DNA from 3 places in the Mesorhizobium sp. M0751 genome. Region 3 is predicted to be linked to each of the others. Evidence: riboswitches for the same ligand, from Rfam matches in the RefSeq annotation. Region 3 holds a riboswitch; each other region holds the start of a gene.
What was found. A riboswitch is a leader RNA that binds a small molecule or an ion and turns the genes downstream of it on or off. The one in region 3 is predicted to bind cobalamin.

Region 1 (9,937 bases), on a different contig from region 3:
GGCATGGGCGGCAATGCCGGCTCGCAGACCATGACGGTCACGGTGCGGGCGCTGGCGACCCGGGACCTCGACATCTACAATGCCGGCCGCATCATCCGCCGCGAAATCGGGGTGGGCTTCATCAACGGCATCATCTTTGCCATCCTGATCGGCCTCGTGGCTGCTGCCTGGTTCCACGATCGCAATCTCGGCGGCATCATTGCGGCTGCAATGATCATCAACATGTTCGTGGCGGCTCTGGCGGGCATCCTTATCCCGCTGCTGCTCGACCGCTTCAAGATCGACCCGGCCGTGGCTTCGGCGGTTTTCGTCACCACGGTCACCGATGTCGTCGGTTTCTTTGCCTTTCTCGGGCTCGCCACATGGTGGTTCGGCGTAAGCTGAACGGCACCTCAATTGACTTTTACGTAAATGTCGTGCGAGGCTTTGGAAGGTGCCTTGTCCGCCGATTCTGGTGCGCGCCTGGGCGCCTTGGGCGCCGGCCAGTTGGAACTTGCGGCGTGGCCGGGGCATTGGAGTGACGATGCGGGAATATTATTCGATCACGGAGCTGACCCGCGAATTCGACGTGTCGACGCGGACGTTGCGCTTCTACGAGGACGAAGGGCTGGTGCAGCCGGTAAGGCGCGGCCGCACCCGGCTGTTCCGCCCGTCGGACCGGCATCTCATCCGCCAGATCATGCGGGGAAAAAGGCTCGGCTTCTCGATCAACGAGATCCGCGAGATCATCCAGATGTACAGGGAGCCGCCCGGCGAGGTCGGCCAGCTCAAGCTGATGATCAAGCGCATCGAGGAAAAGCGCGAGGATTTGCGCCAAAAACGCCGCGACCTCGAAGAGACCCTGGCCGAGCTCGACCAGGCCGAGGAATCCTGCGTCGAGCGGCTGGTGGAACTCGGCGTCACCACATAAGCGCGGTGTCAGCCCCGGCTCAAATCCAGCGCCGCACCCTTTTGGCGTAGTCCCGGTACTTCTTGCCGAATTTGGCCGTCAGCACCTTCTCCTCGCTCTCGATCGTCAGCTTCTGCGTCAGGAACGCCGCGATGACCGCCAGCGGCAGGAACCAGGCGATCCCAGTGACAAAGGCGAGGCTGACCAGCAGCAATGTGTTGGCGAGGTAGATCGGGTTGCGGCTGACGGCGAAGGGTCCGGTGGTCACCAGATGGTCAGGCACGCCGTTCGGGTTGAGCGTCGTCTTGGCGCGGATCATGGTGCGGATTGCCGTGAACCAGAGCGCGGCAACCGCCACCAACCCCACAAGGCCGGCGGCGAACAGGATGTCGCCGAGAAGATCGCCGATCCACGGCAGCGGATAGAACAGCCCCAGCGCGACGCTGACGATGATGGCGGCGATATAGATCAGCGGCGGCCATGGGATGTGCCCCAGCTTCGGCTGCCCAGGATTTTGCTGCACGGGTTTCGGGTGACTGTCGCTCATTATTGTCCTCCCTCGATTAGCGCGTTCCCGGTTCCGCCGCCTCGATTTGGGCGGTGCAGGTTCCGGCGAGCTCGCCAATATGCGCCTTCCACTCCGGGGACTGGTCGTTGCTGTAGAGCCGGTCAAGCGAGGCTTCGCCCTGGAGAGTGTCCAGCATGCAGGCACAATAGCTGGAGCAGAACTTGGTGTCGCGTGCCTGCTCGCAGGATATCTGGCAGGATTTCAGAAAACTCACCTCCCTGGTTTCGGCCTGCGCCGGCATGAATTGCGAAAGCAGGCAGACCGAGCCGATCAGCACCGGCTGATGGATCAAATAGAAGGCAAGGCTGTGCCGGCCGATGAAGACCAGCGGATTTGCCCAGCGGCCGGGCGTCAGGGCCGACAGCCGCGTCAGCACGCCGGAGGTGGAGGCGAGCTTGGTAACCGCGATGCCGGCAAGTACGGCGCCGAACCAGGGCAGCAATGGAACGTAGTCGTTGGAGCGCGGGTTGGTCGCCGACAGGCCGACCCACCATAAAGCTGGATGATCGAAAAGCTCGGATCGCAGGTAGAAAGGCGCGGCAATGACGAGGGCCGCCACGGCAAGCGTCAGCAGCGCCGGCAACCGTAGGAACGCCAGGCCGAGCAGGCTGGCGAGGGCGATCTCGTGCAATATGCCGAAGAAGATGAAGCCGTCGGGCGTGGCGATGCGGGTGACCAGCGATATTGCGAGCGCTGCCCCGGCAACCATGGCGAAGCGCTTCCAGAAGCCGGTCCAGCGGATTTTTTTGCCATGGGCGAGATAGAGGCTGATGCCGACCAGGAACAGGAAGCTCGAGGCGATGCAGCGCGCATAGATTTTCCACCAGCCGAAGGCGGTGAGGCCGGGATCGGTGTAGCCGAAAAATTCGAGGTCCCAGGTGAAATGATAGCTCGCCATGGCAAGCAATGCGATGCCGCGTGCAATGTCGATGGCGGCGATGCGCTTCGACTTCGGTTGATCCTGAACGGAGGCGGTCGGCGTGTCGGTGCTCATGGTCTCGCTGTCTTGGTTCAGCCCCGGCAAGACGACTATCACGGTTGCCACCGTCAAAAGAAGCAGGGCCTTGCGTCACGTTGGCGCCGGCCAGCATCAGGGCTGCTTTAGGCCAGAGCCGGAAAGCCTTTGGCCGGCTTCGCTTTTTGCCGTGAAGGCGTCGGTTTCCTGTTACCCGGCAAGGAATCGCCGCGGCAGATTTGTGCTCCAAACACTGCTTCAGGCGATTCGGCTTCGGGAAAAGCAATGGCTACCCATGTGCGCCATCCGATCTGGCTCGCGGCCTTGCGGCCGGCGGATGCCCGCACCTTCGCCTCGCTTTATGCGGTCGAATCCTTCGCGCGCGCCACCGTATCCAGCGTCATCCCGATCCAGGCCTACGAGATCCTGCACAACGAGCAGATCGTTTCGATCCTCTACACGATCGTGGCGATGCTCGGCCTGTCGGCGACGCTGTTCATGCCGATGCTGATCGCCCGCTTTGCCCGGCGCTGGGTCTATACCGCCGGCGCCTGCCTGCTGGCCGCCGGCTCGCTGTTCTTCGTCACCCATACGCTGGCCGGCCAGGTGGTCGGCATGCTCTGCCGCGTCGTCGGCGCCGGCGCGCTGGCGATCACGCTCAACCTCTACATCATGGATCATATCCGCAAGACCGATTTCATGCAGGCCGAGTCGCTGCGCATGGCGTGGTCGATGCTTGCCTGGACCGCCGGGCCGACCCTCGGCATTTTCCTCTACACGCGTTTCGGCATCTATGCCGCGCATGGCGCGGTGGCCGTCTTCGCCATGGCCTTGCTGGCGCTGTTCTGGACTTACCGGCTTGGCGACAACCCGTCGATCCGCCCCGGCAAGACGCGGCCGGTCAATCCGCTGGCCAATATCGGCCGCTTCGTCGCGCAGCCAAGGCTGAGGCTGGCCTGGCTGATCGCCTTCGGCCGCTCCTGCTTCTGGACGACTTTCTTCGTCTATGGGCCGCTGTTCATGGTGATCACCGGCGAGGGCAAGCTCGCCGGCGGCCTCTTGGTTTCGGCCGGCAATGCGCTTTTGTTCATGGCCATCTTCTGGGGCAGGGCAGGAAAGCGTTTCGGCGGCCGGCGCACCATGACGTTCGCCTATTTCGCGATGTCGGCAACGCTGCTGGCGGCCGGCGCCGTCGGCGAGGCCGCACCGCTCGTCACCGGCGGGTTGCTGCTTTGCGGTGCCTTCTTCACCATCGCGCTCGATGCGCTGGGCTCGACTGCCTTCATGCGCTCGGTGCGCTCGTATGAGCGGGCACAGATGGCGGCGGTCTACCGCACCTATCTCGACTTTTCCGAGCTGACGCCGCCGCTGGTCTACTCGGTGGTGCTGGCGTTTTTCGGACTGGGCGCGGTTTTCGCGACGCTCGGCCTGCTGGCGGCGATCTGCGGCTTCGTCACCTGGCGCTATCTGCCCAAATCGCTTTGATTTTCGAGCGCCGCATGGCGCTCGCGCACCCAATTGTGGAAGCGGTGCTGATCATATTCCTCCGGCATCAGCACGCCGGCCTTGTGGCGCATCGAGCGGAGGCCCTTCTGGTTGACCTCGCAGATATCAGCGTCCTCCTCCAGCACCTGGGTGCCGAAGGCGACGATGTTGTCGATATCGGCGGCCGGATCGGCGAGCGCTTCGGGCGAAAAAAGCCATTCGGCAGTGAGTTCGGTCTGCTCCGGCCCAAGTGGCACCAGCCGCACGGTCCTGACATAGTCGACATGGCCGACGACGAACATCGACGGCAGGCTGGTGGCATAGGTCTGCCCGGCGGCACGCTCGGCCGGCGTCAGGCCGGAAAAGACCGAGCCGTGGACGCGCCTGTCGCGCGACCAGGTTTCGGCCCCGGCCCGCAAGCCGCCGGCAAATTCCGGTGCGTCATTGTCGGCGTGGCGCGCCCATTCGGGGTCGTCGTGCCGGCCCATCAGGCCGCGGCCATAGATCGGCACCAGCCGCGACAGGTCCTTGTGGACGCCGGGGCAGTGCAGGCACTCGTTGAAGTTTTCCCAAAAGATTTTCCAGTTGCAGTTCATAACCTTGCGCAGGACATGGCCGCTCAGCAGCGTTTCCAACGGCCAGTTGGCGAGGTTGCCGGATGCCGGATCGAAGGATGTTTCAGCCGAACCGGCAGCGTCTTCGGCGAGGTTGACGAAGACGAACCCGCGCCACACCGACAGCGCGACGCGGTAGAGCGGATGATCGGCCTTGTCGAAACCTTCAGGCAGCGATTTCGACGGCACGCGCACCAGATCGCCGCGCAGCGAATAGGACCAGGCGTGGTAGGGGCAGGTGATGAGCCGCACCTTCAGCCGGCCTTCGCTCTGCTGGCAAAGCTGCGAGCCACGATGCCGGCAGGTGTTGTGGAAGGCGCGCAATTCGCCGGTCTCGTCGCGCAGCACGACGACCTCCTGCGTGCCGATGTGGAACGTCCTGAAAGCCAGCGGCTGGGCAAGGTCGGCCTCGCGGCAGACGAGCAGCCAGTTGCGATACCAGATGGCCTCGAGATCGTTCTGATAGGCCGCGATGTCCCAATAGGCCGATGACGGCAGCGTCGGCTCGGCCCGCGTCAGGCCGTTGTAGGGACCGCGCTCGTTCGGGCTGGGTTGCATGCCGGCTTCCTCCCCATCCGCCAGCCGACACCGGCCGCGAAAATTGTCAATCGCGGCGCCGGCCGGCCAGCTTGGCGAGGCGGCGCATTCGCTACACGATCCGGCGGAATTTGGTTTGCCGGGCGCGGCGATTCTGCCTATAGTCGCTGATGTCGTCGGTTCCGTTTGGAACCAAGAGGGAATGCGGTGAGGGCAAGTTGTTTGCCCAATGCCGTGGCTGCCCCCGCAACTGTGTGCGGTAGTCCTCTCCATATGCCACTGAGGGTTCGCCTTCGGGAAGGTGGGGAAGGGCGCTGATCCGCGAGCCAGGAGACCTGCCGGCGACAGGAAACTGACTTCTATGCCCTCGGGTGGAGGGCGAAAGGACAAGACATGAATACCGCTTCCGTCTCGCTCGGCGCTTCCGCCTCCTCGCAGTCGCGTTTCATGCAGCTGGCGCTTGCTGCATTCCTCGGCATTTTCGTCATGGGCTTTGTCGGCTTCTCGCATATCGATGCGGTCCACAATGCCGCGCACGACTATCGCCATTCGATGGGCTTTCCCTGCCACTAACAAGGGGCTGACATCATGACACTGTTTCGCAACGTCGTGTTCATCGCGGCGATCGCAGGGCTTGTGGCCGGCGTGGCTCTCGCCTGCATGCAAGCCTATGCCACGGTGCCGCTCATCCTGAAGGCGGAAGTCTACGAACAGGCCGGCGGCGGCCATGACCATGCCGCGGCACCGGCCGAGAACGCCGCGGGCACGACGGCCATGAGCAGCGCCGCGCCGGCACCGGCTGAAGCAATGGCTCCGGCGGAAGAGGAAAGCTGGGCGCCGGCCGACGGTTTCGAACGCTTCGGCTTCAGCGTCGTTGCCAATATCGTCACCGGCATCGGCTTTGCGCTGGTCCTGGTTGCGGTTTCGGAATTCGCCGGCGGCATCGGCAATTGGCGCCAGGGCCTGTTCTGGGGCTTGGCCGGCTTTGCCGTGTTCACGCTGGCGCCGGGCCTCGGCCTGCCGCCGGAACTGCCGGCGATGCCGGCGGGCGACCTTGTCCAACGCCAGATATGGTGGTGGGCAACAGTGGTGGCGACCGCGGCCGGTCTCGGCCTTATCGTCTTCCGCAGATCGCTGCCGCTGGTGGTTCTTGCGGTGGCGTTGATCGTTGCGCCGCATATCGTCGGCGCGCCGCAGCCCGACAGTTTCGAGACGACGATCCCAGAAGGCCTGCACCACCAGTTCGTGGTGGCGGTGACGCTGACCAATCTGGTGTTCTGGCTGGTGCTCGGCGCGGTCGTCGGCGTGGTGCGCGGCCGCTTCACCGGCACGGCGACCAGCCTGCGCGACAGCTTTGCCTGACCGCGCTGCCGGGGCATTGACCCTGGTCATCGGCGGTGCGCGCTCCGGCAAGAGCGCGTATGCCGAGAGGCTGGTAACGGCCCGTCCGCCGCCTTGGCGCTATATCGCCACGGCGCAAGCCTATGACGACGAGATGCGCCAGCGTATCGCGCTACATCGGTCGCGGCGAGGCGAGGGCTGGACGACCATCGATGCGCCGCTCGACCTTGCCGGCGCGATCGAGGCGCTGCCTGACGGCCAGCCGGCGCTGATCGACTGCCTGACGCTGTGGCTGACCAACCATATGCTGGCCGAACATGATGTCGAGGCCGAATGCCGAGGGCTGGCCGATGTGCTGTCGCGGCCGCGTGGGCCGTGGTTCGTGGTGTCCAACGAGGTCGGCCAGGGCATCGTGCCGGAGAATGCGCTGGCAAGACGGTTTCGCGACGCCGCCGGCCGGCTGAATCAGGACGTCGCGGCCGTCGCGGACACAGTGCTTTTGATGGTGGCGGGGCTGCCGCTCAAGGTGAAATGACATGGCTGATGCTATCGATCCCAAGACCATTGAACAGGGGGACGAGGAACGCCACCGCGCCAAGATGGCCAAGCGCAAGGCGGTGCAGGACGCCGAGGTCGCGGCCAAGACGGTCGAGAAGGGGCTGCTGATCGTCAACACCGGGCCGGGCAAGGGCAAGACCACGGCCGCCTTCGGGCTGGCGCTCAGAATGCTCGGCTATGGCAAGCGCGTCGGCGTCGTCCAGTTCATCAAGGGCAAATGGCACACCGGCGAGAAAGACGCGTTTGCTAGTTTTGGCGATCGTGTCGTCTGGCACGCCATGGGCGAGGGTTTTACCTGGGAGACGCAAGACCTGAAGCGCGACATCGCGGCGGCCGAGGCCGCCTGGGCGAAGGCGCTCGAGTTGATGGCCGACCCGTCGATCAGCCTCGTGGTGCTCGACGAGCTGAACATCGCCCTGCGTTACGACTATCTCGATCTCGAAAAGGTGGTCGCGGCGCTGAAGGCTCGTCGCGAAGGCCTGCATGTCGTCGTCACCGGCCGCAACGCCAAGCCGGCATTGGTCGAGGCGGCCGATCTGGTCACCGAGATGGGCGTGACCAAGCACCACTTCTCCGCCGGCGTGAAGGCGCAGCAGGGGATCGAGTTCTGAGGGTTTGGCGATCGGGCAGAACGTTCAGAGGAAGATCCAACTCGGATGACGCTTGCCGAGGTTGCCCTCGACCTCTCAAGACCTGGGTTCCTCGCCCGCCGCGAAGCGGGGGAGAGGTGGCCGCGCAGCGGCCGGAGAGGGGGCCTTCGTAGGGCGCAGTCCCCTCTCCGTCTCGGCTTCGCCGAGCCACCTCTCCCCACTTTCGTGGGGCGAGGAACCCAAGCTGGAATGAAGCCACGATTCTCGCGCGCCCTCTGGCCTGCCGGCCGGCTCCTTTCACAAGGGGCATATCCGCGATTTTCTCCGACCGCAGCCACATTTTGTTCTTGCTTTGTGCCGGCAGCTATGCTACTAATTTCGCTATGGTGATTATTCGCCCCAACGACCCGCCCGCAGAGGCGGGTTTTTGGTTTCAGCTGTCGCCGTCGCTTAAGACCCCCATCATCCGCACTTGCATTTCATCGCCGGATTGCCGATATGGAGGCTGGGAGGTTGGTGGTGGACGGTCCACTCGCCAACCGGGTCAGGTCCGGAAGGAAGCAGCCCTAACGAGCCCGGAACGGGTCATTGTTCCAGCCTCCCACCTCTTCGCCTTTTGCTCGACATTGACGGCGCCAAGCCGTGCGGGCGAAACTATGCGCAGGAATCGGCCGCCTCCAGTGGCAGCCCTTGGAGCTTAACGGGCGAATGAGCGAAGCCGAAAACGAGGCCGGGAAATTGGACAAGCCTGCCGCCTATCGGGTGCTAGCGCGCAAATACCGGCCGTCGAATTTCTCCGAGCTGATCGGCCAGGAGCCGATGGTCCGCACGTTGACCAATGCCTTTGCCACCGGCCGCATCGCCCAGGCCTGGATGCTGACCGGCGTGCGCGGCGTCGGCAAGACGACGACCGCGCGCATCCTCGCGCGGGCGCTGAACTACAAAACACCGACCGTCGACCAGCCGTCCGTCGACCTTGCCGTGCTCGGCGAGCATTGCCAGGCGATCATGGAAGGCCGCCATGTCGACGTCATCGAGATGGACGCCGCCTCGCATACCGGCATCGACGACATCAGGGACATCATCGAGCGCGTGCGCTACGCCCCGGTGTCGGCGCGCTACAAGGTCTACATCATCGACGAAGTGCACATGCTTTCCAACCAGGCCTTCAACGGCTTGCTGAAGACGCTGGAAGAGCCGCCGCCGCACGTCAAGTTCATCTTCGCCACCACCGAAATCCGCAAGGTGCCGATCACCGTCCTGTCGCGCTGCCAGCGTTTCGACCTCAGGCGCATCGATGCGGCGATGATCAAGGCCGACCTTGCCAGGATAGCCGGTCTGGAGGGCATCGAAGTCGAAGACGATGCGCTGGCGATGATCGCGCGCGCTGCCGAAGGCTCGATGCGCGATGCGCAGTCGATCCTCGACCAGGCGATCGCCCATGGCGGCGGCGCGGTCAGCGCCGAAGCGGTGCGTGCCATGCTCGGCCTGGCCGACCGTGCCCGCATCGTCGACCTGTTTGAACATGTCATGAAGGGCGACGTCGCCGCCGCGCTTGCCGAATTCCGTGCCCAGTACGATACCGGCGCCGATCCTGCCGCGGTGCTGACCGACCTTGCCGAGTTCAACCATCTGGTCACCCGTCTGCGTTTCGTGCCGGCTGCCATCGACGACGCCTCGCTGTCCGAGGACGAGCGCCGGCGCGGCGCCGATTTCGCCAGCACGCTGTCGGTCAAGGTGCTGTCGCGGACATGGCAGATGCTCTTGAAAGGCATTCCCGAGGTGCAGACCTCCAACCGCCCGGTCAGCGCCGCCGAGATGGTGCTGATCCGGCTGGCCCATGCCGCCGACCTGCCGACCCTGGATGAGGCGCTGAAATCGCTGGAGAACGGCGTTTCGCTGCCGGGCGCCGCGCCGCGCGCGAATGGCGCGCCGGCAAGCCCCGGCCCCGCGAGCCATGCGCCTGCAAGCGGTGGTGCCGGCGCCGTGGCACAGACGCGGATGCCGACGGCCAATGGCGGCGCGCAGACGATGCGCCTGGTCGAGGCCGAGCCCGTGCCGACCGACTTCGTTGCTCCGCCGGAGCCAGTGGTCGAGGCGCCGCCGGTGCCGGTGAAATCGCTGGCCGACATTGTCGCCCTTGCCGACGCCCAGCGCGACATGGCCTTCAAGGTGCTGGTGAAGCGTTGCGTGCGCCTTGTGCGCATCGAGCCCGCCCGTATCGACGTCAGCCTGACCGACGATGCGCCGAAGATGCTGCTCAATGATTTGACCGCCAAGCTGCGCGCCTGGACCGGTCGCAACTGGCTGGTGTCGCTGTCGAAGGAGGAGGGCGGCCAGACGCTGGCCGAGATGGAATCGACGAAGCGCGAAAACGCCTTCCTCGATGCCAAGAGCGAC
Region 2 (9,937 bases), on a different contig from region 3:
AACTAACGCCGCCAAACAGGCGGAGGCCACGGCTAGCCAAGCATTTGGGCAGGGCGAAGCCGCAGAGGGGCTACCGACGCTTCATCTAAATGACGCCGAGGGGTTGGCCGGAGTAGCCCTTGTGGATTTGCTGGTACGCGCCGGATTGACCTCCTCCAAAGGGGAAGCGCGAAGGGCGATCTCGGGACGAGGTGTGCGGATCAACGGCAACGTTGTCGAGGTTGATACAATGATATCTTCCCAAGACCTCCCGATCCGGCTTTCGCTCGGCCGGAAGCGCCACACTGTTGTAAAGTAGGGTTTCAGCAAATGCTGTCGCAGAAATTCCGCCCGCTTAGCGGATATTGCAGACATTCGCGTCGAGTTCCCTGAGGAATGTCGAGAGACACTCCTCAGGGGGTAGTTAAGGCCGCCAAGTTTTCTGGGTTAGCAGGCGCGCCACTGTGGCAGCTTGGCTTGTATGGCGAGGCCATGGTTGAGTGAGGCGAACCAAATCCAGCCCCGCGGTCGATCCCGAAGCTTCCCACAATGGCGAAGAGAACATCTTCACTGGTTCCTTTTCAGCACAAGACCTTCCGTTCGCTATGGTCGGCTGCACTCATTTCGAACCTTGGCACCCTAGTGGAAGGTGCGGCGGCAGCTTGGCTGATGACGAGCATCGCCACCTCCCATGGAATGGTGGCGCTCGTCCAGTCATCGACCACCCTCCCCTACATGATCTTCTCGCTCGCGGCGGGAGCGCTCGCGGACAAGTTTGACCGTCGCCGGATCATGTTGACTGCGCAACTGCTGATGGTCTGCGTATCCGCCTTCCTGGCGTTCCTGACCTATGCGGGGAATGACACGCTGGACCCTTCTGGGTCTCACCTTCCTAATCGGCTGTGGTTGGGCATTGCACGATCCCTCTTGGCAAGCCTCCATGGGAGATATCCTGCCTCGCGAACACCTGCCAAGCGGGGTTGCGCTCAACGGCATGAGCTACAATCTCATGCGCAGCATCGGGCCGGCGATTGGCGGCATAATCGTGGCCACAGCCGGTGCGGCCTTCGCGTTCCTCTTCAACGTCCTTTGCTACTTCGCTCTGATCGCTGCGCTGTTGCGATGGAAAGCCGAACGGGCACGACAAGCGCTGCCGCGGGAGGCTTTCGGCAGTGCGATGGCGGCGGGCTTCCGTTACGTGCTCTTGTCGCCGAACCTTCTCAAGGTGATGTGCCGGAGTTTCATTTTCGGCCTCACCGCCGTTGTCATTTTGGCTCTCCTGCCGTTGGTCGCTCGCGAACAGATCAAAGGGACCGCAGTCACCTACGGCGTGATGCTCGGCTTCTTCGGCCTGGGAGCGATTTGCGGCGCGCTCCTCCTCGGGCGGGTCCGAGAAGTTCTCTCCAACGAATGGGTCATTCGCGGTGCGTTCTTTGTATTGGCGATCAGCTGCTTCTTTCGGGCATGGAGCGAGCACGTTGGGCTGAGCTGTCTCAACCTCATGCCAGCCGGTGCGGCCTGGATTCAATCATTCTCGCTGTTTAACGTCACAGTGCAGCTTTCGGCGCCGCGGTGGGTGGTTGGACGCGCCCTCTCTCTATCAGACGGCCACATACGGCGGCATGGCGGCGGGAAGCTGGCTTTGGGGCGAACTGGCGGATGTCCAAGGTGTTTCGGGAGCCTTGCTCGTCCGCCAGCTGGTTCTTGTCATTGGGGGACTGATGGGCATCATTCTGCGTCAGCCGGATTTTGAAACGCTCAATCTGGATCCGACCAACAAGTTCAGCGAACCGACGCTGCAACTTGACCTGCGGCCACGAAGCGGTCCGATCATGGTGATGGTCGACTATCGTGTCGATCAGAGAGATCCAGACTCGCCCACAATAATTATCTGAATTTCAGCAGTAATTTTTGATCGCCCATTCGTGCTGTGTACCAGCCCTGTGTCTTGCGCAAGTGGTCACGAACGGCTGCCGGAGCCTCGAAGACGCCCTAAAAACACATGCTGCGATTTTTGAACACGCTTGACGATTAGATTAATTCATCCACAATGCGTGTGTTGAACACGCGAGGTGAGTTATGAACATGAAAGAGCTTAGGGTTCGACTGGGCATGACTCAAAAAGATTTGGCAGAGCAGATGGCAACGACGCAACAGACTGTGGCCCGTTGGGAAACAGGCAAAACGCAGTTGAATGTCGAGCAGATCAAGGACCTTTGTCTCACGTTGAAATGCACGGTCGAGGAGCTGCTGGGCTGGAAGATTGATGTCGAGGAGTGGCGCACGAGCCCGTTTGCAATTGCCGATGCCGAAACGCGATACGGCACGCTCAGAATCAAGACGACTGTTGGCAGCCGCCAATATCCTATCGATGAAAAGGCGCGTGAATCGATTTTACGTCAGTTGAAGGAACTTCATAATCTTCGTAGAAATAACACAAGCAGGCCATGGCTGTATTGTTGGAGCCTTGACAACAAAATACTCTTGATAAATCCGCAATATGTCCGCACCATTGAGCTTATCGGTGAAGATGTAGAGGAGATGCCAGAGTATTATCATCCAGAAATCTATCGGGCTTTGGATGACTGGGATAAGGGTGAGGTTTCAGGAAAGCTGAAGAAAGAATGCGATGCCATCATCGCAGAGATGGGTGATCAGGAAGCCGTGCGCATGGCCTCCTATGTTCGCGTCACATATGACGACGGAGAAGATGAGTGGAACTTCTTGGATGAAGAAACCGCTACGACTTTCTTCGGATTGGAAGCTGCGACCTTTGACGTTCCCCAGTGTAGTTTCGCCGAAGTGGAGGAAGAAGGTTACTACCGAGCGCGATACGCCAACCTTGATCGCGTCGCGGTGATGGAGGTTCCAAGCGACCGTTATCACAGATTGACCGCGCCCGAGGAAGCTTAGAACCATCCACGAAGGGCGCATGTTACATCTCGACCTTGCGTGGTGCGTTTTCAGTACGAGATGACGTTAAGCGTAGGTAGTGGCAGGTAAGAGTGCTCGACCAGAAGCTCAACTGCCTCCTCAATATCGCTGCCGATGTGCCGCAGGACACGTCCACGGGAGCGTGGATAGGCGTGAAGTTCCTGCACTCCACGGTCCGCTCTCCCATCGCCGGTGTGTGCCCGACGCCATCTTGTGGACGAGCTTGGCCGCCTGCACCCGGTTGTATTCCGGCTTGCGGTCCGCCTGGGGGGCCGCCGCGATGGCTATCTCCATGTCAATCGGCGCCGAACTTTGACTGCCCGCTGCTTTTGATGATTTGGCGAGGTCCCGCGCATAATCAGTCTTGGTCTTCTCCTTGAGGCCCTGTGTCGCGAACTTGTGGTCCAGCAGGGCAAACAGGTCCAAGTCCCCCTCCGCCCGTGGCGCTGGCTTGCCCTCACCGCCCTCGGCTTCCAATTGGGGAACCGCTTCTGCGCGCTGCACCGTGGCGATTGTCCGCCCAAGACGCATCACAAGATCGAACGCCAAACCGTGCGCGTGCACGACGATTTGCCGCTCAGGCCTCATTTGGACAGGACTTGAGCTGGCCCGGTGGTTTGAGCCGGGTTATCTTGAGCCGGTGGGCTGCGAACAAGCAGTTCGAGACATTGGCCTCGATTACTTCGCAACAGGCCGCTGCGCCGGGCCTCGGGGTGCTCCCCTCGAAATCGTTGTGTCGTATCACCGAGGGCATCACGGCCAACAGTTTCCACATGGGCAACAGCCTCGCCATTGACCCGGATGTGGTCGCGAGCAGATCACCAACGAAGCGGTCGGAAGCTCGGAGCCGAAGTTCGACGCCGAGGTGGCGTTCGCATGATGCGGGAAGCAGCACCACGGCGCTTGCCGGTCGTTTGCCGCCGGCAGCCGACGAACTCCTATCCTCCTGGACAAGGGCGCCGTGCGTCATTGCTTTGATTTACCGGCCGCTCAAGGCTTCCACAGTTTTCGCTTTCGAGGCGACCTTTGGAACATGCCAACGGAAACTTAACATAACGACATAAAGATTTCTTTATGCGGCGTTGACAAAGAAGCGAACTGCTGTAATTGTCTCCCGCGTCGTGGTTCTCCGTACGGCGCTGCCGCAGCGGAGCTAAGAGGGAAGCCGGTGCGATGCCGGCGCTGCCCCCGCAACTGTTAGCGGCGAGCCAACCCCACTCATGTCACTGAGGCGAATAGCCTTGGGAAGACGGGTAGAGGCTATGACCCCGCGAGCCAGGAGACCTGCCACGGCGAATTACGTCCACGGGCGGGGTGTCTCGGTGGCCGCTGCAGCCTGGCGTTCGTGCCGGCCTGCTAGCGCCTTCCTTGTCACCGACGCCCCAACCATCGGGGTCTGGCATGACTATCTCTCAGCAAATTCCTGTAGCAACGCTCGGCGTGCCCCGCTTCGGTCGTCGGCGAGAACTGAAATTCGCGCTTGAAAGCTACTGGTCCGGAAAATCGTCCGCTGCCGAGCTTCTCACGACCGCGAAGGCGCTCCGTGCCGCTAGCTGGGAGGAGCAGCACGATCGCGGCGTGTCGAAAATCCCGTCGAACGACTTCTCGCTCTACGACCATGTGCTCGACACCGCAGCCATGGTCGGCGCCGTTCCATCCCGTTACGGCTGGAATAGCGGCGAGGTTCCACTTGACATCTACTTCGCAATGGCGCGGGGCAACCAGGGTCAGACGGAGGATTGTCGACACGCTGGTCACCAGCAGGCGGCTCATCGGTCTGATGTAACCGCGATGGAAATGACCAAGTGGTTTGACACCAACTATCACTACATTGTGCCGGAACTCAACGATGATCAGACGTTCGCCCTCTCGTCGACGAAACCGGTCGATTACTTCATCGAGGCTAAAGCTCTCGGCGTTCACACACGCCCAGTCATCCTTGGACCGATCACCTTCCTCAAGCTGGCGAAATCGCCTGCCAAAGGATTCGATCCCATCGCGCTCCTGCCGCGGCTGCTGCCCGTCTACGAGCAACTCCTGCAGAGGCTGAAGCTGTCTGGAGCCGACTGGGTGCAGATCGATGAGCCAGCGCTTGTCCTCGATCTGAACCCGAACGAACGAGCTGCGTTCGAATTCGCCTATGGCCAGCTGTCGAAAGCCGCGCCCGAGCTGAAGATCATGCTGGCTACCTATTTCGGGCCGCTGGGAGACAATCTCGAAACCGCGGTTTCTCTGCCCCTGGCCGGGCTGCATATTGATCTCGTGCGCGCTCCCGAGCAGCTGGAAACGGTGGGTCGGCTCGCACCGAAGGATCCGGTGCTCTCGCTTGGCTTGATCGATGGCCGCAACGTCTGGCGTGCGAACCTGCCCGCCATTCTCGACCGCATCAAACCGATCGTCGCCGGCTGGCCCTTGGACCGCGTCGAGATCGCGCCTTCTTGCTCGATGCTGCATATACCGATCGACCTCCGCATGGAGACGGAACTCGACGCGGACATCAGGTCGTGGCTCGCCTTCGCGGCCCAGAAGACCGACGAGTTGGTGTTGCTTGCCCGGGCCCTGTCCCAAGGCAGGGATGCGGTGGCAGGCGCGTTGAAAGCGTCTGCCGAGGCTGCCGCCACTCGCGTGACATCCACGAAGATCCATGACCCGCTGGTTGAGGGGCGGATCGCCAGCATTGACGACAGCATGAAGCGACGAGAGAGCGCTTTTGCCGAGCGCTCCAGAGTCCAGGCCGGCACGCTCGGGCTGCCGCCGTTCCCGACGACGACCATCGGGTCCTTCCCGCAGACGCCGCAGGTACGCAGGGCGCGGGCCGCTCATGCGAAGGGCCAGCTGAGCTATGTCGACTACGAGACCTTCCTGAAGAAGGAGATCGAGGCTGCAATTCGCTGGCAGGAAGAGATCGGGCTGGACGTGCTGGTGCACGGTGAGTTCGAACGAAACGACATGGTACAGCATTTCGGCGAGCAGCTGTCCGGCTTCGCCTTCACCCAGCATGCCTGGGTGCAGAGCTATGGGTCGCGTTACGTGCGCCCCCCCATCATCTTCGGCGACGTATCGAGGCCCAATCCGATGACGCTGCGCTGGTGGCAGTTCGCCCAGTCGCTTACGGAAAACCCTGTGAAGGGAATGCTCACAGGCCCGGTGACCATTCTCAACTGGTCATTTGTTCGCGACGACGTACCCCGCTCCGAAGCATGCCGCCAGATCGCGCTCGCCATCCGCGACGAAGTGACGGATCTCGAATGGTCCGGCGCAAGGATGATCCAGATCGATGAGGCCGCGTTTCGCGAAGGATTGCCACTGCGCCAGTCTGATTGGAACGACTATCTCGACTGGGCTGTCGAATGCTTCCGGATCGCCTCAACGGGTGTAAAGGACGCGACTCAAATCCATACCCACATGTGCTATTCGGAGTTCAACGAGATCATCGACGCGATCGCTGAAATGGATGCGGATGTCATTTCGATTGAAACGTCGCGCTCGAAAATGGAACTGCTGGACGCCTTCACGAGCTCCAAATATCCGAATGGAATCGGGCCCGGAGTCTACGACATTCACTCACCACGGGTCCCGGAAGTCGGCGAGATTTCGGATCTCGTCATGCTTGCCCGCGAGCGACTGTCGGATTCCCAACTGTGGGTAAACCCGGACTGTGGCCTCAAAACACGCAAATGGGAGGAGGTCCGCCCTGCCCTCATGAACATGGTCGATGCAGCACGTGCGCTCCGGTAGAAAGTGTAGGCCGGAGGGTTTCCTGGTTGCTCACCATGTGGTGAGTGACCGGCTGCCGCATGTCGGCCGTGAATGTGCCAAAACGCGATCACATCCTTTGAAATAAGTCACTCGAGCGAGAATGTGCACTTTCCCTCGGCACGTGTATTAATCGCGCCGGAGTAAAGGGTACCGTTTTCTCCCTGTGACGTGTCGAGTTCGAAGGGGATGTGATTGGCGTCGAGACCGCTCCGGCCATGGGTTATCAGCATGCCAAGTGCACTGTTCTCGATCAGTTCGTAGAGGACTTCTCGGCTCGGTTCATCGAAATGCGCGGGTACATACATGACAGGTTCCTTCACTGGCCGCCGGGTTCGCTATTCACCGGTTGACATCCGATGGCAAGCGTTCCAACGCGGCGGCGATCTGGCGCTTCGCTGCTGAGGGCAGAGGCAGGATGGGACGCGGGGGGTCGGCACGGCAAATGTCGAGCAATTCGGCAAGTGCATAGACGACGCGAAGGCTCGAGAACTCCTTGAAGAGGCTCCAGAGCGGCGCAAGCGTGGCATCGATCCGTCGCGCTTCGGCCGCATCGCCCTGTTGCGCCGCCGTGACGATCTTCACGCAGACCTCGGGCAGGATGCCGGCGAGGACGCTGTACCATGTGTCGGCGCCGGCGATCATGGCCTCTGCGGCGTTCCAGTCGCCGCTGTAGCCGATCGAGAACCCTTCCGGCACAGTGTGCCTCTGGTCGGCCAGATGGCTCTTGATCGCATCGCCCTTCTCTGTCGGATTCTTGATGGCGACAATCCCACCCACCTTTGCCAGGCGGCTGACGAGTGCTGGGGTGAAATGGAAATGCGTCGTTCCTGGATTGTCATAGACGACGATCGGCAGGCCGCTCTCGCACGCCACCGTCGAGAAATGTTCGAACACCTCGTCATCAGTGAGCGGGGTGTAGGAGGCGGCGGCAAGCAACCCCGCGGCAGCCCCAAGGGCCTTAGCGTCCTGCGCGAGCCTCACTGCTTCGTCGGTGCGCAGCGCGCCCACACCCACCACGACCGGCATTTGTCCCCCGGTTTCGTCCAAGGTCTCGGCGAGCGCCCGTCGCCGTTCCTCGCGCGACAGATACATATAGGTGCCGGTGCTGCCGAGAAGACCGATGGAATCGACCTGAGCGGCGCAAAGCCTGGCAATCAGCTTGCGCAGAGCAACGGTATCGACACGGCCGTCACGATCGGTCGGCGTGATGGGAAACGCGGAAAGGCCGCTCAGGAATGCCATGGCGAGGCTCCGGGTTTGTACGCCACCGTGGGACTGGCCGGACGGCAGGTCATCACAAGACGTCCAGAGCCCGCCGCAGGTCGGCGATTAGGTCATCGGCGTCTTCAAGACCCACCGAGAGACGCATGAGGTCCTCGCCGACTCCATCGGCCAGATGCGCATCCTTGCGGATCGGCTGACGAGCACGGGTCAGGCTTGCCGGATGATAGATGAGGCTGTCGGCATCGCCGAGGCTGACAGCCCGGGTGATCAGGTTGAGCCGGTCCATCATCCGCCGCGCGCCCTCGAATCCGGCGTGGGGGCCAAAGGCCAACATACCCGACCCTTGGGACATCTGCTTTCGCGCCGTCACCTGATCAGGGTGCGAGTCGAGGAAGGGATAACTCACCCATGCCACCGCCGGGTGCGCCTCGAGTGCCTGAGCCACCGCAAGGGCTGTGGCGCTGTGCCGTTCCATGCGTAGCGTGAGCGTCTTCAGACCGCGCAGGATCAGGAAGGCTGACATGGGCGAGAGCGCTGCGCCGGTGATGTAGCGCAGGCCCGTCTCGTGCAGCGTGCGGAGCGTTTGCGCGTCGCCGAGAATCGCCCCGCCAAGGGCGTCACCATGCCCATTGATGTATTTGGTCAGCGAGTGGAGCACGAGGTCGGCCCCATGTTCGAGCGGCCGCTGGAGCGCGGGGGAGGCGAAGGTGCTGTCGACTGCAACCTTTACACCGCGCGCGTGGGCGCGCTCGGCAATGGCAGCGATGTCTAGGATGCGGCTCAGCGGATTCACCGGCGTCTCGAAGAAAACAAGCCGGGTCCGCTCGGTAATCGCGGCATCGAGATTTTGAGGATCGGACAGGTCGACCGCGACGACCTTGATGCCGAAGCGGGGGACCGCCTGTTCGACCATGGCAAGCGTGTTCGCATAAAGTGTCTTGTGGACGATGAGTTCATCGCCTTGGGACAGGAGCGACAGGATCAGCGTCCCGAAAGCCGCCATCCCCGAGGCAACGACCAGACCTGCCTCGGCTCCTTCCAGATTGGCGAGCCGTTGCTCGAGGATCTCCGTCGTCGGATTGTATTCGCGCGCATAGAGCCTTCCGCCAAGTGCGGCGGCGGCCTCGTTCGCTGCCACGCTTTCGAATCCATAGGTCGAGGTCAAGAAGACTGGCGGCTGAACGGCATTGGAAAAGCCGGCCGGATCGTAGCCATGATGGATCGCCCGAGTGGCGAATCCGGGACCGGTGTCGTTGAGCGACCGCGTGAGAGCATCCGTTTCGGATTGATAGGAGCGGGTCATTCGGCCTCTAAGATCTTTCTTGGGTTTCCGAAAGATTGACGGCAAACTGGCCAATGTGAAATATCCAGTTAGCAATGAATGAAATGGTCCAGTCTTCAAGTGCCGGTTCTGCAGGTCGCTCGCACGCGATGGGTGCACGCCAGATCTACGAGGCTCTTCGCGAGCAAATCCTCGGCGGCGTCTATGAAACCGGCAGTCAGCTGCCGTCCTCCCGAGGCCTCGCAAATGACCTTGGGGTTTCGCGAACGACGGTGACGGTCGCCTATGACCAACTGACCGCGGAAGGTTTCATCGAAGTCCGTCAAGGCGCACGACCTCGCGTTGCATCCTCGCTGATCGGTCCTGAGACGAGCCGCACGGTCGCGAAACGAGTCGGCCCGGTTCATCTGTCCGCCTATGGCGAACGACTGCGCGTTACGCCGCCCTGGCCGGATTATCTGCCGACTGGACTGAAGGTCGATTTCCGCTATGGCGACCTGGCGCCGTCAGACTTCCCCGCATTGGTCTGGAAACGTGCGATGAACGAGGCGATGGGGCAGCGCCCGTTGCGTCTTGCCTATGACGATCCTCGCGGCTGGCGTGGGCTGCGCCAGGCGCTCCAGGGCTATCTCTGGCGCGCCCGAACTCTGAGCTGCGAGCTCGAGCAGATCATCATCGTCAACGGTTCGCAGCAGGGCCTAGATCTGTGCGCTCGCCTGCTTCTCGATCCCGCCGACCGCTTCGTCATCGAGGACCCGT
Region 3 (9,937 bases):
TGGCACGGAATCGCAGATTCTCTGCTCTGTCCAGCATCATCAGGATACCGCGTTGATGAAGGAAAAAATCTCGCTTCGCATGGCTCGCCGCATCGCGCTGGCGGCACAGGGATTCAATGACCCCCGCCCCGCCGGTACGCCCGACCGCAGACATCTGGCCCGCGTGCTTGCCCGTACCGGCCTGCTGCAGATCGATTCCGTCAGCGCCGTAGTGCGCGCCCACTATATGCCGCTCTATTCGCGGCTTGGCCCCTACAAGCTGGCGCTGCTCGACGACGCCGCCGTAACGCGCAAGCGCATGGTCTTTGAATATTGGGCGCACGAAGCCTCGTTCCTGCCGGTCGAGACCTATCCGCTGATGCGCTGGCGCATGCAGCGGGCCGAGCGCGGCGACGAAATGTACAGCGGACTGGCCAAATGGGGTCGCGAGCACGCCGCCTATATCGAGGAGATCTATCGCGAGGTCTCCGAACGAGGCCCGATCGCGGCATCTGCTTTTGAAGGCCAGAAGGGCAATGGTGGCTGGTGGGGCTGGAGCCATGCCAAGCACGCCTTCGAATGGCTGTTCTGGGCCGGCCGCATCACCACAGCGCATCGCCGCGGCTTCGAGCGGTTCTACGATCTGCCGGAGCGCGTACTGCCGCCGGCGGTACTCGCTCTGCCGGTTCCCTGCCCCGAGGATGCGCACCGCGAATTGCTGCGTATCTCCGCCCGCGCCCACGGCGTCGCCACGGCAGGCGATCTGCGCGACTATTTCCGCCTCTCGCCCGCCGATATCAAGGGTCGCATCGAGGAACTGGTCGAGGCCGGCGAGCTGTTGCCGGTGAGCGTCGAAAGCTGGAGCAAAGCAGCCTATCTCCACAAGGACGCCCGTTTGCCGCGCAGGATCGAGGCGCGCGCCTTGCTCGCGCCGTTCGATCCTGTCGTCTTCGAGCGGTCGCGCACCGAGCGGTTGTTCGACTTCCACTACCGCATCGAGATCTACACGCCGGCAGAAAAGCGCCAGTATGGCTATTATGTGCTGCCGTTCCTGCTCGGCGACAGCATCGTCGGGCGCGTCGACCTCAGGGCAGACCGCCCGGCCGGCGTATTGCGCGTCCATGCCGCCTATGCCGAGCCCGGCGCCCCGCCACAAACCGCCGCCGAGCTTTTCGAAGAATTGAAGCAGATGCAGGCCTGGCTCGGGCTTGAGCGCATTGAGGTGACGGCTGCGGGCGACCTTGGCCAGCCGCTCGCAGATACCGCCGCGTCATAGACGTGCGTTGACACGACTGCCTCCACAAGCCTAAATCCATTCCAGACGGTCCCCTGCCCGCAACGGCAAGGGCCAAGAGGGAATGCGGTGCGAAATCTCGATTTCAAATCCGCGGCTGTCCCCGCAACTGTAAGCGACGAGCCTCGGCCGAAAACCACTGGGATATTCCCGGGAAGGCGGCACCCAGGCGATGACCCGCGAGCCAGGAGACCTGCCGTCTAGGACATAAGAATCCGATCGCCTGGCGGGTTTTCCGGGCAAGGAGCCTGATTTGGAACGCGACAGCAGTTTTCCGGCTGAGACAGCGGATTTATTGTCCGGCCATGGTGATTCCCCGGCCGGCGTTACCGTCATCGTCTGCTCGTCCTGCCGTGACGAGACCGGTTCGGACGCCCATCCCTGCGCCGGCGAACTGCTCGCCGAGGACACGCGCCGCGCCGCTTCCAGCGAAAACATTAAAATCCGCACCGTCGAATGCCTCGGCAATTGCAAGCGCCGGCTCAGCGCCGCGATTTTGCGCGACGGCTGCTGGAGCTACGTCTTCGGCGACCTGACTGCGACCAGCGGCGCCGATCTCGTGACCGGCGCAAAACTGTTCGCCACCTCGACGGATGGGCTCATTCCATGGCGCGGCCGTCCCGAATGCCTGAAGCGCGGCCTGGTTGCCCGCATCCCTCCCCTTGACCTTTTGAAGGACCTGACATGACCGCTGCCTTCCTTTCGCGCGTTCCCTGCACCGTCGTCACCGGCTTTCTCGGCGCCGGCAAGACGACGCTGATCCGCCATCTGCTCGAAAACGCGAAAGGCAAGCGGCTGGCCATCATCGTCAACGAGTTCGGCGACATCGGCATCGACGGCGAGATCCTGAAGGGCTGCGGCATCGACACCTGCCCCGACGAAAACATCGTCGAGCTGGCCAATGGCTGCATCTGCTGCACAGTCGCCGACGATTTCGTTCCGGCGCTCGACCAGATCCTGTCGCTGACGCCGAGGGTCGACCACATCCTGATCGAGACATCCGGCCTCGCTTTGCCCAAGCCGCTGGTCCAGGCCTTCCAGTGGCCGTCGGTGAAAAGCCGTGTCACGGTCGATGGCGTCATCGCCGTGGTCGACGGGCCGGCGCTGGCTGATGGCCGCGTCGCCAACGACATGGATGCCCTGCAGGCGCAGCGCGCGCAGGACGAGACGCTCGACCACGACGATCCGGTCGAGGAAGTATTCGAGGACCAGCTCGCCTGCGCCGACCTGATCATCCTGTCGAAGAGCGACCTGTTGGACGCCGCCGGCTCGGCCCGTGCCAATGCCGTCATCGGCAAGCATGTTGCGCGGGCGGTGAAGATCGTGCCGACTTCGCAAGGCAAGGTCGACCCGTCGGTGCTGCTCGGCCTCGGCCTCGCCGTCGAGGACGACATCGAGAACCGCAAGACCCACCACGACGACGAGCTCGACCACGAACATGACGACTTCGATAGTTTTGTCATCGACATTGCGTCTGTGTCCAACCCGGACGAACTGGCACAACGCGTCGCCACGGCGGCGGAGGAGGAAAACGTGTTGCGCGTCAAGGGTTTCGTCGAAGTCGGCGGCAAGCCGATGCGGCTCCTGCTGCAGGCCGTCGGTCCGCGCGTCAACCACTATTACGACCGCGCCTGGACCGCTGAAGACGATCGCCGCTCGCGCCTTGTCGTCATCGGCCTGAAGGGGCTGAACCGCCCGGCGATCGAGCGTATCCTCGCCGGCTGATCCCAGGTACGAGCCGCCATGCACATCCTCACCACCACATCCGCCTCGCTCGACGATCTCGCCGAGCCTGTCGATCTCAGGCAAACGCCTGCGGATGTCGTGGCGCTGTCGTTCACCGACAGCGACCTGGCCGGGCTGGCGGCGGCGTGGAAGGCGGATGCGGCCCGCCTGCCATCGATGCGGCTCGCCGCCTTGCGCGACCTGCGCCATCCGATGTCCGTCGATCTCTGGATCGACAGCGTCGCCCGCCACGCCAAGGTCATTCTGGTCCGCATCCTCGGCGGCTATGACTGGTGGCGCTATGGCTGCGATCAGCTCGCCTCGACTGCCCGGGCACGCGGCATAAAACTGGCGCTGCTGCCCGGCGAGAGCCACGACGCGGACTTGCGACTGATCGAAGGCTCAACGCTGCCGCGTGAGGAGTTGGATGGCTTGCTTGGCTATTTCCGCGAGGGCGGGCCGGCGAATATGACGGCGCTGGTGCAGAGGCTGGCGAGTCTCGCCGGATCGGGTGCGGCGGTAGCCGGACCTGTCAGCGTGCCAAAGGCGGGATTTTACGAGCCGGGACGCGGTGTTATAGAAAGAATGGACTTATCAAGCGTCGGCATTCCTTCGCGCCCCCCTCTGTCCTGCCGGACATCTCCCCCACAAGGGGGGAGATTGGCCGTCACTGGCCGTATCGCGACTTCTGCAACGTCAGACGTTGGCGAAGCTACCGATGATCAGGCGATCTCCCCCCATGTGGGGGAGATGTCCGGCAGGACAGAGGGGGGCGCGAAGGAACACGGCCTAAACCGCTTAGGCAACGCCCCCGTCATCCCCATTCTGTTCTACCGCTCGATGCTGCTCGCCGGTGATGTCGCGCCGATCGACGCGCTTTTCGAAGCCCTGCGCCAACGCGGCATCAACCCCGTCCCCATCTTCGTTTCCAGCCTGAAGGACCCAACGTCCCTCGCCTTCGTCGAAACCGCGCTTGCAACCCTGAAGCCTGCCGCCATCATCACCGCCACAGCTTTCGCCTCGGGTGCCGAGCCTGGCGTCGAAACCCTGTTCGACCGCGCCGGCGTGCCGGTGTTCCAGGTCATCGTCGCGACCACCCGCCGCGACATCTGGCAAAACAATCAGCGCGGGCTGGCGCCCGCCGACCTTGCCATGCATGTCGTCCTGCCCGAGCTCGACGGCCGCATTTTGGCCGGCGCCATTTCCTTCAAGGGCGAAAGCGAAACCGACCCGGCGCTGGCCTTCCGCGCCTTCGCCAACCGGCCTGAGCCCGACCGCGTGGCGCAAGTGACGAACCGTGTCGAGGCCTTCGTGCGCCTGCAGCGGACGCCCCGCGCGGAACGCAAGCTCGCCATCCTGATCCCCGACTATCCCAGCGCCCCCGGTCGCACCGGCTACGCCGTCGGCCTCGACGTGCCGTCCAGCGTGCTGGCGATGCTGCACGACCTGAGCGAACAGGGCTACGCCATTGAAGGGATTCCGCAAACGCCGCGCGAGTTGCTGGAGGTGCTGGGGCGTGGAGGTGAAGGGTTGGGGTTTGAGGACTATCTCGAGTACTCGGCGGAATTGCCTGCTGAAGCGACAGCTGCCGTGACGGCCGCATGGGGGAATGCGGCAGATGAGACGGCTTCGCGCGAGGCACCCCCCTCTGAGGGGGGTGTTCAAGCGCCTGCCGCCGCAAAATTCGCTTTCCGCGCAGCCACCTTCGGCAACGTCACCGTGGCACTCGCGCCTGACCGCGGGCGCTCAGTTGACCGCCGCGCCGACTATCACGACCCGACGCTGCCGCCGCGCCATGCACTGATCGCCTTTGGCCTCTGGCTGCGCAAGTCGCTCGGCATCCATGCAATTGTCCATGTCGGCGCCCACGGCACGCTGGAATGGCTGCCCGGCAAGACCGTCGCGCTCAGCGAAAACTGCTTTCCCGAAATCGTCACCGGCGCCCTGCCCGTCATCTATCCGTTCATCGTCTCCAACCCCGGCGAGGCAGCGCAGGCCAAGCGGCGCATTGCCGCCGTCACGCTTGGCCATCTGCCGCCACCGCTGACCGGCGCCGGGCTGGACGAAAACCAGCATAGGCTTGAACGACTGGTCGACGAATATGCCCAGGCCGACGGGCTCGACCGCCGCCGCCGCGACCGCCTGGCGAGGCTGATCGTCGAGACGGCGGAAAAGACCGGCCTCGCCTCGGAAGCCGGGGTTGCCCAAACCGACGCTCCCGACGAAGCGCTGCGCCGCATCGACGCCTGGCTCTGCGATCTCAAGGATTTCGCCATCAAGGACGGCCTGCATGTTTACGGCCGCTCACCTGAGGGCGAAACCGATCCTTTGCGCGAGCAGAGTGCGGCAGCCGAGAAAGTAGCACTCATCGCGGCTCTCGACGGCCGCCATGTCGCTGCCGGTCCGGCCGGTGCACCAGCGCGTGGCCGGCGCGATGTGCTGCCGACCGGCCGCAATCTGTTCACCGCAGACCCGCGCACCATGCCGACGCCGACATCCTTCGATCTCGGCAGGGCGGCTGCCGACGAGGTCTTGCGCAGCTACATGCAATCGCATGGCGACTGGCCGCGCTCGCTGGTTATCGACCTCTGGGGCTCGGCCTCGCTGCGCACCGGCGGCGAAGAGATCGCGCAAGGCCTGGCGCTGATGGGCTGCCGGCCGCAATGGGATTGCGCCACCGGCCGCATCACCGGCATCGAGGTGCTGCCGCCGGCAACGCTCGGCCGCCCGCGCGTCGACGTCACCTGGCGCATATCCGGCCTGTTCCGCGACATGTTCCCAACCCAGATCGCGCTGATCGATGCCGCCGCCAACGCCGTCGCGACCCGCGACGAGGACGATTCGGAAAACCCGCTGGCGGCGAGAACCCGTGCAGACGGGAAGATCAGCCCCCGCATATACGGCACCTCGCCCGGCACTTACGGCGCCGGTGTCGAGGATTTGTTATCGGGCGGCACCTGGGCCGTGCGCGAAGAGATCGGTCGCGCCTACCTCGATGCCACCTCGCACGCCTATGGCGGCGCCGAGGGCGAAGGCGTTTCGGCGCCCGGCGCTTTTGAGGGCCGCATCGCTGAGGCCGACCTTCTGGTTCATACCGGCGACGACCCCGGCCGCGACATCCTCGAAGGCTCGGCCGACGTCGCCTTCATCGGCGGCTTTTCGGCAGCACTTGCCGCGCTCGGCAAAAACGCTGACGTGATCGTGCTCGACACTACGGACCCGCAAAAGCCGAAGCCGCGCTCGGTTGGTGAGGCCGTATCCCGGGTCGTGCGGGCGCGCACGGTTAACCCGCGCTTCATCGCCGGCCAGATGCGGCACGGGCCGCGCGGCGCTTCGGAATTCGCCGAGACGGTTGATCGGCTTGTCGGCTTCGCCGAGACCACCCATGCCATATCAGGCACGCTGATCGAGGCCGTGCACGACGCCTATCTCGGCGACCCCGTTGTTCGCGCCTTCATCCTGCGCGAGAACCCGGCGGCGGCGAATGTGATTGCCGAGCGGTTTCTCTCGGCTCGGCGGCGCGGTCTCTGGCATCCGCTGCGCAATTCGATCGATGACGATCTCGCCGCACTAATTGCCGAAGCCCAAGCTCTGGGAGTGGCGGCATGAACGCTTTCTCCCGACGCGGCGCCTGCCCTGCCTTGTCCGCGCCGATGCAGACCGGCGACGGGCTGCTGGTGCGGCTCAATCCGGTCGCTGGAGGACTGTTGCCGAAATCCTTGATCGGACTCTGCGAATCCGCCTTGCGCCATGGCAACGGCATCATGGAAGTGACCGCCCGCGGCAGCCTGCAGATCCGAGGCCTGACGCCGGCAAGCGCGCGGCTGCTGGCGATGGAGGTCGATGCGCTGGGCATCGCGGTGCGCACCGGCGTGCCGGTCGAGACCGGCCCGCTGGCCGGGCTCGACCCGGAGGAAATCGCCGACCCGCGCCCGCTTGCCGAGCGGATTCGGGCGGCAATTGAGGACGCGGGTGTTACACAACGCCTTGGCCCGAAGGTCTCCGTGATCGTCGACAGCGGCGGGCAGCTGACAATGGATGCAGTTACGGCCGATGTCAGGCTGGTCGCGATGCGGACCGGGGCGCGAACGCAGTGGCAGGTGGCTGTCGCCGGCGACGGTCAGACTGCGATGCCGCTCGTTATGGCCGAGGAGGATGCGGCTTGTGATATTGCCGTCGCTATTCTCAGGATGGTTGCTGAAAAGGGCCGCGATGCGCATGCGCGGGATTTGACGGAGAGACAGCTGAGATCTCTGGCAAGCTGGCGTTCCTTCGCACCCCCCTCTGTCCTGCCGGACATCTCCCCCTCTAGGGGGGAGATTGGCAATTCCACGGCCGGCTCTCCCTCTGCAACTTTGGGGATTGGCGAAACCAGCAACGAGAGCGCAATCTCCCCCCTTGAGGGGGAGATGTCCGGCAGGACAGAGGGGGGGGCGAAGGAACGCCAACCTATCGGAGTTTTCGACTTGGCCGCAGCCGCAATCGCCCTCGGCATCGGCCTGCCGTTCGGCAGCATACCAGCGCAAGAACTTATCGATCTCACCCAATACGCCCTCACCCTCGGCGCCACCGAAATCCGCCTGGCGCCAGGTCGCGCGCTGCTTTTGCTTGGCCTCTCCCCAGCCGCATGTCTTTCACTCCAGAAAACCGCCGCAACCGTCGGCTTTGTCACCGACGCAGCTGATCCGCGCACGAAAATCGCCGCCTGCCCCGGCGCACCCGCCTGTGCCTCCGGGCGCATAGCCACCCGCGACATCGCCGAGACCATCGCCGTGGAAAACCGCGACATCCTCGATTCCTCGCTGACGCTGCACATCTCCGGCTGCGCCAAGGGTTGCGCCCATCCTGGTCCGGCGGTGTTGACCCTGGTCGGTGGCGAAAACGGAGCCGGACTTGTCGTAGACGGGACGGCAAAGGCATTGCCCGCCGGATACAGGCCGGGCTACGAAGCCGCGCACGGCATCGGCCGCATTGCAGCGGCGATCCGCAGCGCACGACATCCCGGCGAAACTGCTGCTGCTTGCCTGGTAAGGCTCGGCGCGGCCGGCATCACCGAAATCTACCGACAGGAATGAGCATGCCCGCCCAGAACGCCTACGACTACGTCCGTGACGGCACGGCGATCTACGAGCGCTCCTTCGCCATTATCCGCGCCGAGGCCGACCTGTCGCGCTTTTCCGAAGCCGAGGCCGATGTCGCTATCCGCATGATCCATGCCTGCGGTCAGGTCGAGGCTGCGCAGCACTTCGTTTTCTCGAGCGATTTCGTCGCCGCTGCGCGCACGGCGCTGGGCGCCGGCGCGCCGATCTTCTGCGACGCGCAGATGGTCTCGCACGGCGTCACGCGCGCCCGGCTTCCGGCCGGCAACGAGGTGATCTGTACGCTGCGCGATCCGCGGACCGCCGACATCGCGAAAAAGATCGGCAACACCCGCTCGGCCGCAGCGATCGACCTGTGGGGCGAGCGCGTGGCCGGTTCGGTCGTCGCCATCGGCAATGCGCCGACAGCCCTTTTCTATCTGCTGGAAAAGCTGCGCGCCGGCGCGCCAAAGCCGGCGGCGATCATCGGCATGCCGGTCGGGTTTGTCGGCGCCGCCGAATCGAAGGATGCGCTGGCCGAAAATTCCTATGGCGTGCCTTACGCCATCGTGCGCGGCCGGCTGGGCGGCAGCGCCATGACCGCCGCCGCCCTCAATGCGTTGGCGAGGCCAGGCCTATGAATGCGATCGCAAAAGGTCGGCTGGTCGGCGTCGGCACCGGTCCCGGCGACCCGGAACTTTTGACCCTGAAGGCGGTGCGCGCGCTGGCCGAGGCCGATGTCGTTGCGCATTTCGCCAAGCGCGGCAACAACAGCAATGCGCGCGCCATTGTCGGCGCGCATTTTCGCCCTGATCTGATCGAACTGCCGCTGCTCTACCCGGTGACGACCGAGATCGACAAGGACGACAGCGATTACCGGTCGCAGATAACGGATTTCTACGAGCAGTCGGCCGAAAAGGTCGCCGAGCACCTCAGCGCCGGCAGGATGGTCGCGGTGCTTTCGGAAGGCGATCCGCTTTTCTACGGCTCCTACATGCATCTTCATGTCCGGCTGGCGCACCGCTTTCCGACCGAAGTCATTCCCGGCGTCACCGCCATGTCCGGCTGCTGGTCGGCGACCGGCCTGCCTATCGTCCAGGGCGACGATGTGCTGACGGTGCTACCGGGCACCATGAGCGAATTCGAGCTGACGCGCCGCCTTGCCGACACCGATGCCGCGGTGATCATGAAAGTCGGCCGCAACCTGCCCAAGATCAGGCGCGCGCTGGAGGCAACCGACAAGCTGGCGCGGGCAATCTATGTCGAGCGCGGCACCATGCCGGGCGGTGTCTCGATGCGGCTTGCCGACAAAAAGGACGACCAGGCGCCCTATTTCGCCATCGTGCTGGTGGCCGGCTGGTCGGGCCGGCCAAATGCATTGAGAGCCGAAGCATGAGCGGCCGCCTGACCGTCATCGGCCTGGGGCCAGGCAACGCCGACCAGGTGACGCCGGAAGCCAGCCGCGCCGTCGCCGAGGCGAAATTCTTCTACGGCTACAAGCCTTATCTTGACCGGCTCGACCTGCGCGCGGACCAGACCCGCATCGCCTCCGACAATCGCGAGGAACTCGCCCGCTCCAGGGACGCGCTGCTGAAGGCCGCGGAAGGCCACGATGTCGCCGTCGTATCGGGCGGCGATCCCGGCGTCTTCGCCATGGCGGCGGCCGTCTGCGAGGCGATCGAGGCGGGGCCGGTCGAATGGCGCGCGGTCGACATCGCCATCGTGCCCGGTATCACCGCCATGCTCGCCGTTGCAGCCCGCATCGGTGCGCCGCTCGGCCATGATTTCTGCGCCATCTCGCTGTCCGACAATCTGAAGCCGTGGGACCTGATCGAGCTGCGCCTTCTGGCGGCAGCCGGCG

Region 1: another riboswitch for cobalamin. It lies ahead of NKI19_RS18250 (CbtB domain-containing protein); the one in region 3 lies ahead of NKI19_RS07545 (DUF1636 family protein).
Region 2: another riboswitch for cobalamin. It lies ahead of metE (5-methyltetrahydropteroyltriglutamate--homocysteine S-methyltransferase); the one in region 3 lies ahead of NKI19_RS07545 (DUF1636 family protein).

What each region holds. Positions count from the first base shown of each region.
Region 1 is NZ_JAMYPH010000011.1:84,130-94,066, forward strand. Features, by position in the region: gene mgtE (magnesium transporter) at 1-384, shown strand, start outside; gene NKI19_RS18225 (MerR family transcriptional regulator) at 524-910, shown strand; gene NKI19_RS18230 (methyltransferase family protein) at 930-1,436, opposite strand; gene NKI19_RS18235 (heparan-alpha-glucosaminide N-acetyltransferase) at 1,453-2,451, opposite strand; gene NKI19_RS18240 (MFS transporter) at 2,698-3,897, shown strand; gene NKI19_RS18245 (aromatic ring-hydroxylating oxygenase subunit alpha) at 3,876-5,069, opposite strand; cobalamin riboswitch at 5,209-5,405, shown strand; gene NKI19_RS18250 (CbtB domain-containing protein) at 5,442-5,621, shown strand; gene NKI19_RS18255 (CbtA family protein) at 5,637-6,410, shown strand; gene cobU (bifunctional adenosylcobinamide kinase/adenosylcobinamide-phosphate guanylyltransferase) at 6,403-6,924, shown strand; gene cobO (cob(I)yrinic acid a,c-diamide adenosyltransferase) at 6,926-7,558, shown strand; RNA gene ffs (signal recognition particle sRNA small type) at 8,046-8,142, shown strand; gene NKI19_RS18275 (DNA polymerase III subunit gamma/tau) at 8,246-9,937, shown strand, end outside.
Region 2 is NZ_JAMYPH010000012.1:186,901-196,837, forward strand. Features, by position in the region: gene tyrS (tyrosine--tRNA ligase) at 1-298, shown strand, start outside; partial or broken gene NKI19_RS19790 (MFS transporter) at 529-1,847, shown strand; gene NKI19_RS19795 (helix-turn-helix transcriptional regulator) at 2,059-2,892, shown strand; gene NKI19_RS19800 (hypothetical protein) at 3,013-3,339, opposite strand; cobalamin riboswitch at 4,019-4,219, shown strand; gene metE (5-methyltetrahydropteroyltriglutamate--homocysteine S-methyltransferase) at 4,315-6,651, shown strand; gene NKI19_RS19810 (FMN-binding negative transcriptional regulator) at 6,759-6,977, opposite strand; gene NKI19_RS19815 (dihydrodipicolinate synthase family protein) at 7,012-7,914, opposite strand; gene NKI19_RS19820 (trans-sulfuration enzyme family protein) at 7,967-9,199, opposite strand; gene pdxR (MocR-like pyridoxine biosynthesis transcription factor PdxR) at 9,283-9,937, shown strand, end outside.
Region 3 is NZ_JAMYPH010000003.1:454,505-464,441, reverse strand. Features, by position in the region: gene NKI19_RS07550 (winged helix-turn-helix domain-containing protein) at 56-1,255, shown strand; cobalamin riboswitch at 1,285-1,488, shown strand; gene NKI19_RS07545 (DUF1636 family protein) at 1,527-1,961, shown strand; gene cobW (cobalamin biosynthesis protein CobW) at 1,958-2,998, shown strand; gene cobN (cobaltochelatase subunit CobN) at 3,017-6,607, shown strand; gene cobG (precorrin-3B synthase) at 6,604-8,073, shown strand; gene NKI19_RS07525 (precorrin-8X methylmutase) at 8,070-8,717, shown strand; gene NKI19_RS07520 (precorrin-2 C(20)-methyltransferase) at 8,714-9,472, shown strand; gene NKI19_RS07515 (precorrin-3B C(17)-methyltransferase) at 9,469-9,937, shown strand, end outside.